Regions from separate parts of the Pararhizobium qamdonense genome, predicted to be linked through region 1. Evidence: riboswitches for the same ligand, from Rfam matches in the RefSeq annotation. Region 1 holds a riboswitch; each other region holds the start of a gene.

What was found. Region 1 has a riboswitch for cobalamin ahead of bluB (5,6-dimethylbenzimidazole synthase). Riboswitches for the same ligand answer to the same signal wherever they lie in the genome.
Region 2: another riboswitch for cobalamin. It lies ahead of PYR65_RS17895 (aromatic ring-hydroxylating oxygenase subunit alpha); the one in region 1 lies ahead of bluB (5,6-dimethylbenzimidazole synthase).
Region 3: another riboswitch for cobalamin. It lies ahead of nrdH (glutaredoxin-like protein NrdH); the one in region 1 lies ahead of bluB (5,6-dimethylbenzimidazole synthase).

Annotation. Positions count from the first base shown of each region.
Region 1 covers NZ_CP119566.1:2,511,655-2,516,169, reverse strand. Annotated here, with positions in the region: gene PYR65_RS12100 (LuxR C-terminal-related transcriptional regulator) at 1-633, shown strand, start outside; gene PYR65_RS12095 (acyl-homoserine-lactone synthase) at 834-1,478, shown strand; gene PYR65_RS12090 (DUF2865 domain-containing protein) at 1,726-2,763, shown strand; gene bluB (5,6-dimethylbenzimidazole synthase) at 2,764-3,456, opposite strand; cobalamin riboswitch at 3,501-3,713, opposite strand; gene PYR65_RS12080 (SDR family oxidoreductase) at 3,758-4,515, opposite strand, start outside.
Region 2 covers NZ_CP119566.1:3,641,965-3,646,479, forward strand. Annotated here, with positions in the region: gene PYR65_RS17890 (hybrid-cluster NAD(P)-dependent oxidoreductase) at 1-238, opposite strand, end outside; gene PYR65_RS17895 (aromatic ring-hydroxylating oxygenase subunit alpha) at 240-1,490, opposite strand; cobalamin riboswitch at 1,617-1,814, opposite strand; gene PYR65_RS17900 (DUF6656 family protein) at 2,168-2,773, shown strand; gene PYR65_RS17905 (L-threonylcarbamoyladenylate synthase) at 2,883-3,857, shown strand; gene PYR65_RS17910 (FAD-binding oxidoreductase) at 3,862-4,515, shown strand, end outside.
Region 3 covers NZ_CP119567.1:352,265-356,779, forward strand. Annotated here, with positions in the region: gene metE (5-methyltetrahydropteroyltriglutamate--homocysteine S-methyltransferase) at 1-2,265, shown strand, start outside; cobalamin riboswitch at 2,428-2,650, shown strand; gene nrdH (glutaredoxin-like protein NrdH) at 2,932-3,153, shown strand; gene nrdI (class Ib ribonucleoside-diphosphate reductase assembly flavoprotein NrdI) at 3,193-3,600, shown strand; gene nrdE (class 1b ribonucleoside-diphosphate reductase subunit alpha) at 3,654-4,515, shown strand, end outside.

The DNA.
Region 1 (4,515 bases):
GCAAACCTGCTTTACCTCGACGTCGGCATTCTGACGGCCGGTGTGGTTATCCACAGGCTGCACCATACGTTCAGCGCCCGCAGCCTCTCAACCTATATCGACAAGCAGTACCAGCGTATCGATCCGATCCTGCGCATGACCATGGGTGGGTTGCGGCCTGTGGATTGGGCAACGGCGCGCAAGCTTCATCCCGAAAGCGAGCCTCTTTTCTCCTCGGCCACGCAGCTCGGCCATGGGCTCGACGGCGTCACGCTGCCGCTTGCCACACCGCCGCGACGGCTGGCCTTCCTGGCAATCCAGGCCGATGTCCCCGCCGACGAATGGCCGGCCTACCGGCGTCTGCACCTGCGCGATTTCCAATTGCTGGCCAATCTTTTCCACGCAGCCCTGCTGGAAAGCGACGAGGAGTGTCAGCCGGCCGAAGAATGCGCCAAGGCGTTAACCCACCGGGAAACCGAAGTGCTCGGTTGGGCCGCCGCCGGCAAGAGCTACTGGGAAATCGCCACCATCCTTGGCATTTCGGAGCGCACCGTCCGCTTCTTCATGACCAATGCCCGGCGAAAGCTGAACGTCGTCTCCAACAGCCAGGCCGTCGCCCAGGCCGTCCGGCGCGATCTCATCCCCACTTTCTGACATCGTCTGCAAGGGTTCGTCGTTCGCCCGAAGCCCTTTCATCCCCCTGTTGTCCTTGTTCTCCTGATCGGAGGTCCTTTCGGACCTCCGATCAGGAGAAACGCATTGGCGTGCATTGGAAACCTGTCACTACCGACAGTTATGCCAACCCATAAAATTTGACAGCATTTGCTCCTGAACCATCAACACAGGAGCAAAAAATGATCAGGATTTTCAACCGCAACACCGGCAAGCAGAATCCCGGCGATCTCGACGCCATGTTCCGGCTGCGCAAGCGCGTCTTTCACGACCTGCTGAAATGGGACGTTTCGCTGCGTGGCGATTGGGAAATCGATCACTACGACGACGCCAATCCGCTCTATGTCATGTCCTATTCCGACCAGACGGGCCGTCTGCGCGGCGCGTTGCGGCTGCTGCCGACGCTCGGGCCGAACATGCTGGATGATACGTTTCCGATCCTGCTCGGCGACAATCCGCAGGTGCGCAGCGCCTCCATCTGGGAATCCAGCCGCTTCTGCATCGATCCGGCCATCTCGCAGGATCGCGGCTCTAACCAGGTGACGATCGCAGCGGCGGAACTGATGTGCGGCGTCGGAGAGCTCGGCCTGTCCTCCGGCCTCAGCCATATCGTCACCGTCACCGATGTCTTCCTGGAGCGCATGTTCCGGCGCATGGGCTGCCCCGGCGAGCGCATCGGCGAACCGCAGCGGATCGGCTCTGTATTTGCCGTTGCCGTTGCCTGGGAGGTCACAACCGGCCTTCTGGAGCAGATGAAAACTGTCGCCGAAATCGGCGGTTCGGTGCTGGAGCGGCCGATGTCGCTTGAAACCGCCCGGGCGGCATGACCAGATATCCGGGAGAGCCGCCGATTGTGGCTCTCCCGCCTCGCCCCGCATTTATCTCCCGCTTCCCGTTAACGCTGGCAACGAGACTGCGTTGCAGCAGCGCCGATTGACGCTATGATGGGCAAAAAGTCAGAGTGCGAGGATGTTCCTTCGCACCCGGCAGGGAGCCGGTATGCTCAGGCGAGAGAAACACGTGATTTTCCGTTCGATATCCACTGCGGCGCTGATCGCTCCGCTTCTTCTGGTCATGACGGCAAGCGCCAGCGCCTCGGCGGTCTGCGAACGGCTGAATGCCCGTCTTGCCAGCCTGCCGAGGATCGCCGCCTCCAATGCCAATGTGCGCGACTATACCGGCGCAATCTCCCGCCAGAATCTCGACCTGCGTCAGGCGCGCAGCGATCTCAGGCGGATGGGCTGCAGTTCGGGCAGCGTCATCATTGTCGGCGGTCCGAATGAAGACGCCTGCGATAGCCTGAGCGCTGAAATCTCGCAGATGGAAATGGATCTTCAAACGCTGAAGGCCCGCCGTCAAAGCCTGGTGACGGGAAGCGACAGCGATGTCATCCGCCGCCGCATCGAGGCCGCCCTTGCCGTCAATCGCTGCTTTGACGATCAGGACGATGTTCTGGAAGCCGCCATTGAAGAGCCGGAAGCCCACCGCAATATCCTAAACGGCCTGCCGCCGATCAGCGACGGTTACGATGACATGCGCGGCAGCGATACCGATTTCACCACGCCGCATGACAACTTCGGCCCCGGCGCCACCGGCAGCTTTAGGACGCTCTGCGTGCGCACCTGCGACGGCTCGTTCTTCCCGATTTCGTCCGATGCCTCACCCGCCGATTTCCAGCGCGATGCGGAAACCTGCCGGCAGCGGTGCCCGGGCGCAGAGACGGCGCTGTATTATCACGCGCTGACGACCGAAGAGACCGACCAGATGGTGTCGGCCGCCACCGGCGAGCCCTATGCCGACCTGCCCTCGGCATTTGCCTACAAGACCCGCGACCGCAGCCAGAACGGCCAGTGCGGCTGCCGTCCGCTGGGTCAAACCGCCATCCAGCAGAGCACGCCCGACAACGGCAAGGGCGTCGTCGATCTGCGCGCCACCAAGAAGACGCAGGACACTGAGGCAACGCAGGTGAAAAACACCGTTGCGGATCGGCCCTACAATCCGCAGGACAACAAGGTCCGCGTCGTCGGCCCCAGCTTCCTGCCATCGCAGGAAACCTCGATCGACCTCAGGCATCCCGCCGGCCCCGGCTACCAGCAGCAGCAGACCAACTGATCAGGTGCTGCGTGTGACGCCCCAGGCGTCCTGAAACACCAGATCCTCGAGCGGCAACCGCTGGCGCCAGCCTTTGACGGCCAGTTCCGGCTCGGCGTAAAGCGTATCGACATAGCCGAGGCACAGCCAGGCGATGATCTCGATGGAATCGGGAATGCCGAGCACGTCCTTGATATCGCGCTCGTGGAAGATGCTGACCCAGCCGACCCCAACACCTTCCGCCCGCGCAGCCAGCCATAGGTTCTGGACGGCGCAGACGGTCGAAAACGCATCCATGCGCGGATTGTGCGTGCGCCCCAGAACCACCTTTCCTGCCCGGGATGGATCACAGGTCACGCAGATGCTGACCGGCGCCTTGCGGATGCCTTCGAGCTTCAACGACCGGTATGTGTCACGCGCCGCACCCTCAAACATCAGCGCCGCTTCCTCGTTGGCCCGCTGGAAAGCGTCGAACACCCGTTCGCGGCGGCCCTCGTCGCGCACCACGATGAAGTTCCAGGGCTGCATGAAGCCGACGGATGGTGCGCTATGGGCAGCGGCCAGCAGCCGCGCGATCACCTCATCCGGCAAAGGCTGCGGCAGGAACTGGTCGCGCACGTCGCGGCGGGTTTCGATGGCGCGGTAGACGGCGGCGCGCTCGTCCTGTGAAAAAGCATCCGCCTTCACAAGGCGGTCTTGCGGTTCAGTTTCCATCGTTTGATCCCCAACAATGCGAAACCTCCCGCCGTCCGCGCGGGGCTGGTCTATCTCGTCAGGCCGGTCTTCTGACTGCGGATCAACCGGCTTTGCAACCTTCCCGGATCGCTTGAAGATCCAGTGGCAGAACGCTGAAATGATTCAGACATTCATGAAATACAAAACCGTCCCCATCACAGCGTTGGGCACGTCCCGGATTTTCACCGGCTTCCCGATTCTCCCGCTTGCGCGGGCACCTGAGCAAGACCGATATGGGCATGGCGGGCCGCCAAATGCAAGACGGCCCACCCTGATCCCGTCAGATGGCGGCAACCGGATGCGGCGAGCCGTCATAGGCACCCCAGATCGACTGGTCAAAGCAGATCACCGAGCCGGTCATCAGGCCGGATTCACCAGATGACAGATAGGCGCAGGCCCGCGCCACCTCGGCCGGATCGACCAGACGGCCAAACGGCTGGCTTGCCGCAGCCTTGTCCAGCCAGTCGCTGGCCGCGCCATGATATTCCCGCTGGATGCGATCCTCGCCTTCAGAGGCCATCCAGCCGATATTGAGGCCATTGACGCGGATCCGGTTGCGCAACACGGCATAGGCGGTGTTCTTGGTCAGCGTTTCCAAGGCGCCCTTGGAGGCGCAATAGGCTGCGATGAACGGCTGGCCGGCCTTGGCCGACATCGAGCCGATATTGACGATGGTGCCCTCGATCTTTTCCCGGCGCATCACGTTGATCGCCTCCTGCATCAGGAAGAACGGCGCGCGCACATTGACAGCAAACATCCGGTCGAACAGGTCCGGGCTTGTATCGAGGATCGTGCCGCGATCGGTGATCGCCGCCGCATTGACCAGCGCATCGACGCGGCCAAACGCACTGTCGCAGGCAGCCACAACCTTGCGCGCATCCTCCACCTGTTCGAGATCGGCCTGCACGTAGACGACCTTGGTACCGGTCGCCTTGCCGATCTCTTCGGCCTTGGCCTCGCCCTTCACGGCATTGCGGCCGCAGATGACGATGCCAGCCGCACCGCGCTCGGCAAACAGCGTCGCGATCGTCGCCCCCA
Region 2 (4,515 bases), 1.1 Mb from region 1:
GTGACGGGGTCGAGGACAGCGTGTAGGTGCGCATCACCGGATCATCCGGCGCTACCGGCAGTTCAAGCGTGACGAACTGGCCCGGCAGATAGCGGAACCAGCTGTCCTTGTCGGCCTTGAAGCCGAACGTCATCACATCCGGCCCTTCGGCGGTGACGGAAATGCATTCCAGCAGTTGCTGGCGGTCGTTGAACGGCTGCAACTCGTCGAAGTGCCGGAAGGATGAAGCAATCGTCATGTCAGGCGACCCGGACCAGAGGGGTGGAGATGGACTTGCCCTTCAGGCGCTCGGCCATGAAGTTGGTGTACCACTCGACGAACTGCATCACGCCGCCTTCATGCTCCGGCGAATAGGGGCCGGGCTGATAGGCGGGCGAGCGGATGCCGAACGCGTTTTCCTCGACGATCTGGCGGTCCTGGTCGTTGGTCTCGGTCCAGACATGCGTCAGTTCGTCGATCGTATAGTCAACGCCTTCGACGGCATCCTTGTGCACCAGCCATTTGGTGGTGACCTGGGTGAGTTCGGGGCCAAGCGGCAGGACGCGGAAAGTGATGGCGTGGTCGGCCAGCACATGGTTCCAGGTGCTTGGATAATGGAACAGGAGCAGCGTGCCGATCTGGCTCTGATTGACATCATCAGACAGCTGGCGCTTGACGGCGCGTTTGCCGGACATGGTGTAGCTTTCGGCGCCTTCGATCAGCGGCATGCGGGCAACGCGGAACTGGCCGGTGTGATCGATCTTGAATTCGCTCGGCAGGCCGGAGGCTTCGCAATGGGCCCAATGGGCGGCGATGACCGGATCATCCTTGGCACCCTGCACGCCGGTGGCGGTCGGGGCTTCCGGATAGGTGCGGCAAAGCTCGGGGTGGTTTGCCGCGCAATGATAGCATTCGCGGTTGTTTTCCCAGACGAGCTTCCAGTTGCCCTTTTCGATGATCGTGCTTTCGAAGGCGACCTTGGTATCCTTCAGATTGTGCGGCGTCAGATAGGACGAGACCATGTCGCGCACCGGCTGGAAATCCATCGCCTCGTCAGCCAGGCAGATGAAGATGTAGCCGCCGATGGTTTCGCAATGGATCGGCTTCAGGCCGTGCTGGTTCTTGTCGAAATCCTCGCCCATCTGGCGGGCAAACAGAAGCTTGCCGTCCAGCTCATAGGTCCACTGGTGATAGGGACAGACAAGCTTGGCGGACGAACCCTTGGCACCGGCGCAGACGCGCGAGCCGCGGTGGCGGCAGGAATTGTGGAGCGCGCGCACGGTGCCCGTACGGTCGCGGACGATGACAACAGGGTATTCGCCGACCTGCACGGTGACATAATTGCCGGATTTCGGGATTTCGCAGTCATGGCCGATGAACAGCCAGTCCTTGTACCAGATCTCCTCCATATCGAGCCTGTAGAGATCCGGATCGGTATAGAAGGCCTGTTCGAGACTGTGGGTGTCCCGGCGGTTCGTCAATTTGCGGAGGACTTCACTGCGGAGATCCATGGTCATTTCCCTTGTGCTCGCCAACGTTCTTTTGAAGGTTGCCGCAGGCAGGAAAGGAACCGCCGCCGCGCCGGGAGAGCGCGTGGATATAGTGGTTCTCCTTCCGGCTGCCCGCCGCAACCCAGATATCAATTTCATCACAAGGCTGGTTTCCGGGCTCTGGAGCTGTCCTTGCGGACGATCCCGGCGCCTTCCCGGATTTCTCCAGTGGCCTTTTGCCGAGGTTTCGCTCCACCACCGTTGCGGGGGCAGCGCCGGATTTCGACCGGCTTCCCAATTCTCCGCCCTCCCTATAAAGGCGGCACCTTGAGTGTCTTCATCTAATCCTCACGCCCACGAAAACAGCCGCCGATTAACGACATCCGATTCCAGAATGACGACACGCAACAGATTGCGCGGCGGCAAAGCTCGCCTGTCTATTTTATAAGCATAAACAAGGCGATCTGCCGGATTTGGATCAAAATCCGGGTTTTCCGCACAACGCTTCGGCAATCGGCCAGGATACGGCCTCTTTGCGACATCGCCCGCCACACATACGCGCCTTGCCATGTGCCGGTTTCGCCACGAAAGATTGATGCGCCGAAAGACTGCATTAACCATAACCGGGTAACCTCGTCGCATTCGCGATTAGCCCCGCAATGCGCGCCACGCATTCCACCGCAGTCTGGTAGAGGCCGATGTCAAACTTGAGATATTTCGATGCCGCCAAGGTCAAGGAGCCGGCCCCCTCGCCGAAGGCGGCGATCTATACCGAATTCCTGCGCACCGGGCGGATCAACCGGAACCATCAGCAATGGAGCGCGGCCGAAAAACGTTACCTCACCCATCAGGAAGTGGCTGTGCGCACCGGCAAGAAGCTCGAGGCTGCCGGCACGGTCACGCATGACCGGATCAACGGTTTCCATCGTTCGATCCGCTTTCCGAAACTGCTGTTTCACCGCACGCTCGCCGATAGCCCGCATCTCGGCTATTGCCATGTCACCGCCGCCAGAACCCGGTTTGCCAAGTTCGAGGATGTGCGCTGGTCGTTCTATATCGCCAATTTCTTCTCCGATATCGGCGACGACCAGCATTTCTTCGAGAAGATCAAGCTCGGCTATTCGCGGATGTATTTCGCCGTCGCAACCGAGATGGATGCCGAGGCCGGCAAGCTGACCGTCAATCGCGCCGTGCATGACAACGGGCTGCTGTTTCGCACCCGCGACCCCAAGGAAGCGCTGAAGAACGTGCTTTTGCTCGGCGCCCGCAATGCCGAGCTTCGCAAGATCATCGGCAGCCTCTGACCGCATCAACCTTCGAATGCGCTTGGCAATACCCGGCCTTGCGCTGTAAGGAAACGCCATCGCGCCTGCCTGTCTTTCGTAAGAGGGCGCATTGACGTTTGGAAGCTTGATGGCCCTGATCATAGACACGCGGACCGAGCCGGACCGAGCCCTGACGATCGCCTGCGAGACGCTTCGCGAAGGCCTGCCGGTGGCGATCCCGACCGAGACGGTCTATGGGCTGGCGGCGGACGCCACCAATCCCGATGCCATCAGCCGCATCTATGAAATGAAGGGCCGCCCGCGCTTCAATCCGCTGATCTGCCATGTCTCGGATTTCGCGATGGCCGAGGCCTATGTCAGCTTCGATCCGCTGTCGCGGCAACTGGCCGAAGCCTTCTGGCCCGGACCGCTGACCCTGATCCTGCCGTTAAAGCCAAACAGCGGCGTACACCCGCTGGCCTCGGCCGGTCTCGACACGCTGGGCATCCGCATGCCGGACGGATTTTCCCGGCAGGTGATTGCCCGGTTCGGCAAACCCTTGGCAGCGCCCAGCGCTAACACATCCGGCAAAATCAGCCCGACCAGCGCTGCGCATGTCGAGACCGATCTTGGCGGCAAGCTGGCGTTGATTCTCGACGCCGGCGCTGCCGAAATCGGCTTGGAATCGACCATCATCAAGGTGGACGGCGATGACATCCGGCTGCTGCGGCCCGGTGGCCTGGATGCCGCCGAGATCGAGGCACTGACCGGCAGGACCGTCACACGGCCGCAAACGGCGGGAGCCGTGATCGAGGCGCCGGGCATGCTGGCATCGCATTACGCGCCGGGTGCTGCCGTGCGGCTGAACGCTACGGATGTCAAAGCCGGTGAAGCGCTGATCAAATTTGGCGGCAAGCCCTTGGCCGGCGAGGAAAACGCCGTTGTCATCCTCGACCTCAGCCCATCGGGAAACCTGCGCGAAGCGGCTGCCAACCTGTTTGCCTTCATGAAACGGGCCGATGCGTCCGGCGCCAAGACCATTGCCTTTGGCATGATCCCCAGCGAGGGCCTCGGCGAGGCCATCCTCGACCGCATCGAACGCGCTGCCGCACCACGGGAATGAGCCTATGACCAACACCCTGCCCTCCGCCGATCTGATCGTCCGCTTTACCGCCATCGTCGGCGCCGCCAACGCGCTGACGGATGAGGCGGATATTGCGCCCTATCTCGTCGAATCCCGTGGTCTCTACAAGGGCAATGCACCGCTGGTGCTGAAACCCGGCAGCGTTCAGGAGGTGTCGCAAATCCTCAAGCTTGCCAGCGAAACCGGTGCGGCGATCGTGCCGCAGGGCGGCAATACCGGCCATGTGGCGGGGCAGATTCCGCGCACGGGCGCCCAGGATATCGTCCTGTCTCTGGCACGGCTGAACCGCATCCGCGATATCGACCCCGTCGGCAATGTCATCGTTGCCGATGCCGGCTGCATCCTTGCCGATATCCAGAAGGCGGCGGAGGCCCATGACCGGCTGTTTCCGCTCTCGCTCGGTTCGGAAGGTTCCTGCCGGATCGGCGGCAATCTTTCCACCAATGCCGGCGGCACCGCCGTGCTTGCCTATGGCAATATGCGGCAACTGTGCCTGGGCCTCGAAGTGGTCTTGCCAACAGGTGAAATCTGGGACGGGCTGCGGCGCCTGAAGAAGGACAATACCGGCTACGACCTGCGCGATCTGTTCATCGGCGCCGAAGGCACGCTGGGCATCATCACCGGCGCGGTGCTCAAG
Region 3 (4,515 bases), on a different replicon from region 1:
GCCGGCAAGTCGTCCGCAGACGAACTGCTTGCGACCGCAAGGGATCTGCGTGTCAAAAACTGGGCGCTCCAGAAAGACAAGGGTATCGCCACCATCCCCTCCAATGATTTCTCGCTCTATGACCATGTTCTCGACACCGCCGTCATGGTCGGCGCCATCCCTGCCGCCTATGGCTGGAAAGGTGGTCCAGTCGATCTTAAGACCTATTTTGCGATGGCGCGAGGCAGCCAGGGCGGCGGCCACGCGGGCTGCGGCCATGCGGAGCACGGGCATGGCGTACCAGCCCTTGAGATGACCAAATGGTTCGACACCAACTATCACTACATGGTGCCAGAATTCTCAGCCGGTCAGACGTTCGAGCTGACGGCCAACCGGCCGCTCGACGCGTTTCGCGAGGCAAAGGCATTGGGTGTGCACACCCGCCCGGTTCTTCTCGGGCCGCTGACATTCCTCAAACTCGGCAAGGCGGCACAGGATGGCGTTTCGCCGCTCAGCCTGCTCGACAAATTGCTGCCGGTCTACGGACAGGTCCTGGCCGAGCTTTCGCAAGCGGGTGCAGATTGGGTGCAGATCGACGAGCCTTGCCTGGTTCTTGATCTCACGGAGGCGGAACGTGCCGCGTTCGCTCATGCTTACGAGACGCTCAGCACTGCTGCGCCCGGCCTGAAGGTCATGCTGGCAACCTATTTCGGCGCGATCGGTGACAATCTGGAGACGGCGCTCAAACTCAAGGTCGCGGGCCTGCATGTCGATCTGGTGCGGGCGCCGCAGCAGGCCGCCGTGCTGATCGACAAGGCACCGGCGGATCTCGTCCTGTCGCTGGGGATCATCGACGGACGCAATGTCTGGCGCGCCGATCTTGTCGGGCTGTCCAAGCGCATCCAGCCGCTGATCGAAGCGCATGGGCATGGCAAGGTGCAATTGGCACCGTCCTCGTCGCTTTTGCACGTGCCGATCGATCTGACGCTTGAAACGGCGCTTGATCCGGAACTCAGGTCCTGGCTTGCGTTCGCCAATCAGAAACTCGATGAGCTGGCCTTGCTGGCAAAGGCATTCGATGCCGGTAGCGCGCAGGCGGAGACGGTGTTTGCCACATCGATCGCGGCGGCCAGCGCGCGCCTGACATCGGTGAAAGTGCATGATCCGCTCGTTGCAGGCCGGTTGAAGCAGGTCGATGCCACGATGCTGAAGCGCACGTCGCCATTTGCAAAACGTCAGCGGTTGCAGCAGCAGCGATTGCGCTTGCCGCTGTTTCCGACGACGACGATCGGTTCGTTCCCGCAGACGGCGGAGGTGCGCAAGGCCCGCTCGAAACATGCAAAGGGCGAGCTTTCCTATGTCGATTACCAGGCGTTTCTTGAGCACGAGACCGCGCAGGCGATCCGCTGGCAGGAGGAGATCGGCCTCGACGTTCTGGTGCATGGTGAATTCGAGCGAAACGACATGGTGCAGTATTTCGGCGAACAGCTTTCCGGCTTTGCTTTCACCCAGCATGCCTGGGTGCAGAGCTACGGCTCGCGCTATGTCCGCCCGCCGATCATCTATGGCGATGTCTCGCGTCCGAACCCGATGACCGTTGCCTGGTGGAAATATGCGCAGGCGCTGACGGCAAAGACCGTCAAGGGCATGCTGACCGGACCGGTGACGATCCTTAACTGGTCGTTCGTCCGCGACGATCTTCCGCGCAGCACCGTCTGCAAGCAGATTGCGCTGGCCATCCGCGACGAGGTTCATGACCTTGCCGAGGCGGGCGCGGCGATGATCCAGATCGACGAGGCGGCCTTGCGCGAAGGACTGCCGCTGCGACGGGCGGACTGGAAAGCCTATCTCGACTGGGCGGTCGAAAGCTTCCACCTTTGCTCGACCGGCGTTTCCGACGAGACGCAGATCCATACGCATATGTGCTACTCGGAGTTCAACGACATCATGCCGGCAATCGCCGCCATGGATGCCGACGTGATTTCCATCGAGACGTCGCGGTCGAAGATGGAACTTCTGTCGGCCTTCACCGGCCGTGGCTACCCGAACGAAATCGGGCCGGGTGTCTACGATATCCACTCGCCGCGGGTACCCGCTGTCGAGGAAATGGTCGAGCTTCTGGACAAGGCGAGCGAGGGACTGGTCGCAGGACAGATCTGGGTCAATCCGGATTGCGGCCTGAAGACGCGCAAATGGGAAGAGGTCAAGCCGGCGCTGGTCAACATGGTTGCCGCAGCCATCCGGCTGCGTGCCAGCCTGGAGCGGGGCCGCGCGGTCAATTCATGACGCCAGCCGCAAAACAACAGACGGCGCCGGGAGATTTCCCGGCGCAGTCCCGCCTCATCGATCTCCGGCATTAATTCCCCATTATCCACAACGCAGCAAAAATAATGTGGCGCAGGCCCTGAATCCGGCGTCTACACATTGACGTCATTTTCCCGTCGTATACTATATCTAGTGTTCAACGGTCCTCCGAATCGAAGGGTGAGGAGGCTAAGAGGGAATACGGTGCGCCAGGGCTTTCAAGCTCCGGCAAAGCCGAAGCTGCCCCCGCAACTGTCAGCGGCGAGCGTCTGTTTCATTTCAAGTCACTGAAGCATCAGGCTTCGGGAAGGCGGAATGGACGCAACGACCCGTAAGCCAGGAGACCTGCCATTGAGCGAAAACGTCCACGGGCGGGGTGCCCGGAAGGTCGCGTGATATGTGGCGGAATGAGTCCGCTTTGTGCTCGCGTTCGTCCGATGCCCGCCAAACAAGGCTTCGGGGTGAAGGCATGTCAGTCAATCGAATTCGCAGACCAACAGACGCGGAATCGCGATCGGCGGCGCAGGCCTAACCCCTCGCAAATATCGGAAATGAACAACAGCGATCGGACCCGCGTGCAGCGGCTCGGAGCCTTTCGCCTGCCGGCAACATCACAGACCCACGATCACAAGACCCACGAGGACCATCATGGATATCACCGTTTACAGCAAGCCTTCCTGCGTCCAGTGCACCGCGACCTATCGCGCGCTCGATCGCAAAGGCATCGACTATCAGGTCGTCGATATTTCCAAGGACGAGTACGCCTTCGCAAAGGTGATCGGCCTCGGTTACCAGCAGGTGCCGGTGGTGATCGCGGGGCAGGATCATTGGGCTGGGTTCCGGCCGGACAAGATCAGCGCGCTTTCTTGAGTACGGCCTGAGCGTGGCCTGAACACGAATGGACAAGCGATGGGCCTGATCGTCTATTATTCCAGCCTATCGGAAAACACCCATCGCTTTGTCGCCAAGCTGAATTTGAAATCCATCCGCATTCCCGTCAGCAACGGCGTGGAAACGCCGGATGTGCGCGAACCCTTCGTTCTCATCCTGCCAACCTATTGCGGCGATGACGGCAAGGGCGCGGTTCCAAAGCAGGTGATCCGCTTTCTCAACGATGCGGACAACCGGTCCCTCATCCGGGGCGTGATCGCCGCCGGTAACAGCAATTTCGGCGAGACATTCGGTCTCGCGGGCAATGTCATCTCGGAAAAATGCCGGGTGCCGTACCTCTACAGGTTCGAGCTTCTGGGTACGGACGAGGACGTCGCCAATGTCATCAATGGATTGGAACGATTTTGGACGTCTCAGAGACTTTGACGCGGAGCGCAAAACCGCTCAACACTTTGGCTCATTCCGCTGGCGAACGCCCCTTGAAGGCGACGGAAACCGCGATTGATTACCACGCGCTGAACGCGATGCTGAACCTTTATGACGATGAAGGAAAGATCCAGCTCGACAAGGACCGGCTGGCTGCCAAGCAATATTTCCTGCAGCACGTCAACCAGAACACCGTGTTCTTCCATAACTTGCGGGAAAAGCTCGATTACCTGGTGACCGAGGGCTATTACGAGCGCGAGGTTCTCGACCAGTATTCGTTCAATTTCGTGCGCGACCTCTACGATCACGCCTATGCCAAGAAGTTCCGCTTCCCGACCTTTCTCGGTGCCTTCAAGTATTACACCAGCTACACGCTGAAAACCTTTGATGGAAAACGCTATCTCGAGCGGTACGAAGACCGCATCTGCATGGTGGCGCTGGCGCTGGCGCAAGGGAATGAAGCGACGGCCCGCGACATGGTTGACGAGATCATTTCCGGCCGCTTCCAGCCGGCGACGCCGACCTTCCTGAATGCCGGCAAGAAGCAGCGCGGCGAGCTCGTTTCGTGCTTCCTATTGCGCGTTGAGGACAATATGGAATCGATTGCCCGCGGCATCAATTCGGCGCTGCAGCTGTCGAAGCGCGGCGGCGGCGTCGCCCTGTCGCTCACCAATATCCGCGAGGCGGGTGCGCCGATCAAGCAGATCGAGAACCAGTCGTCGGGTATCATTCCGGTGATGAAGCTCCTCGAAGACAGCTTCTCCTATGCCAACCAGCTTGGCGCACGCCAGGGGGCAGGGGCCGTCTATCTGAACGCCCATCATCCCGACATCATGCGCTTCCTCGATACGAAACGCGAAAATGCCGACGAGAAGATCCGCATCAAGACGCTCTCGCTCGGCGTCGTCGTGCCGG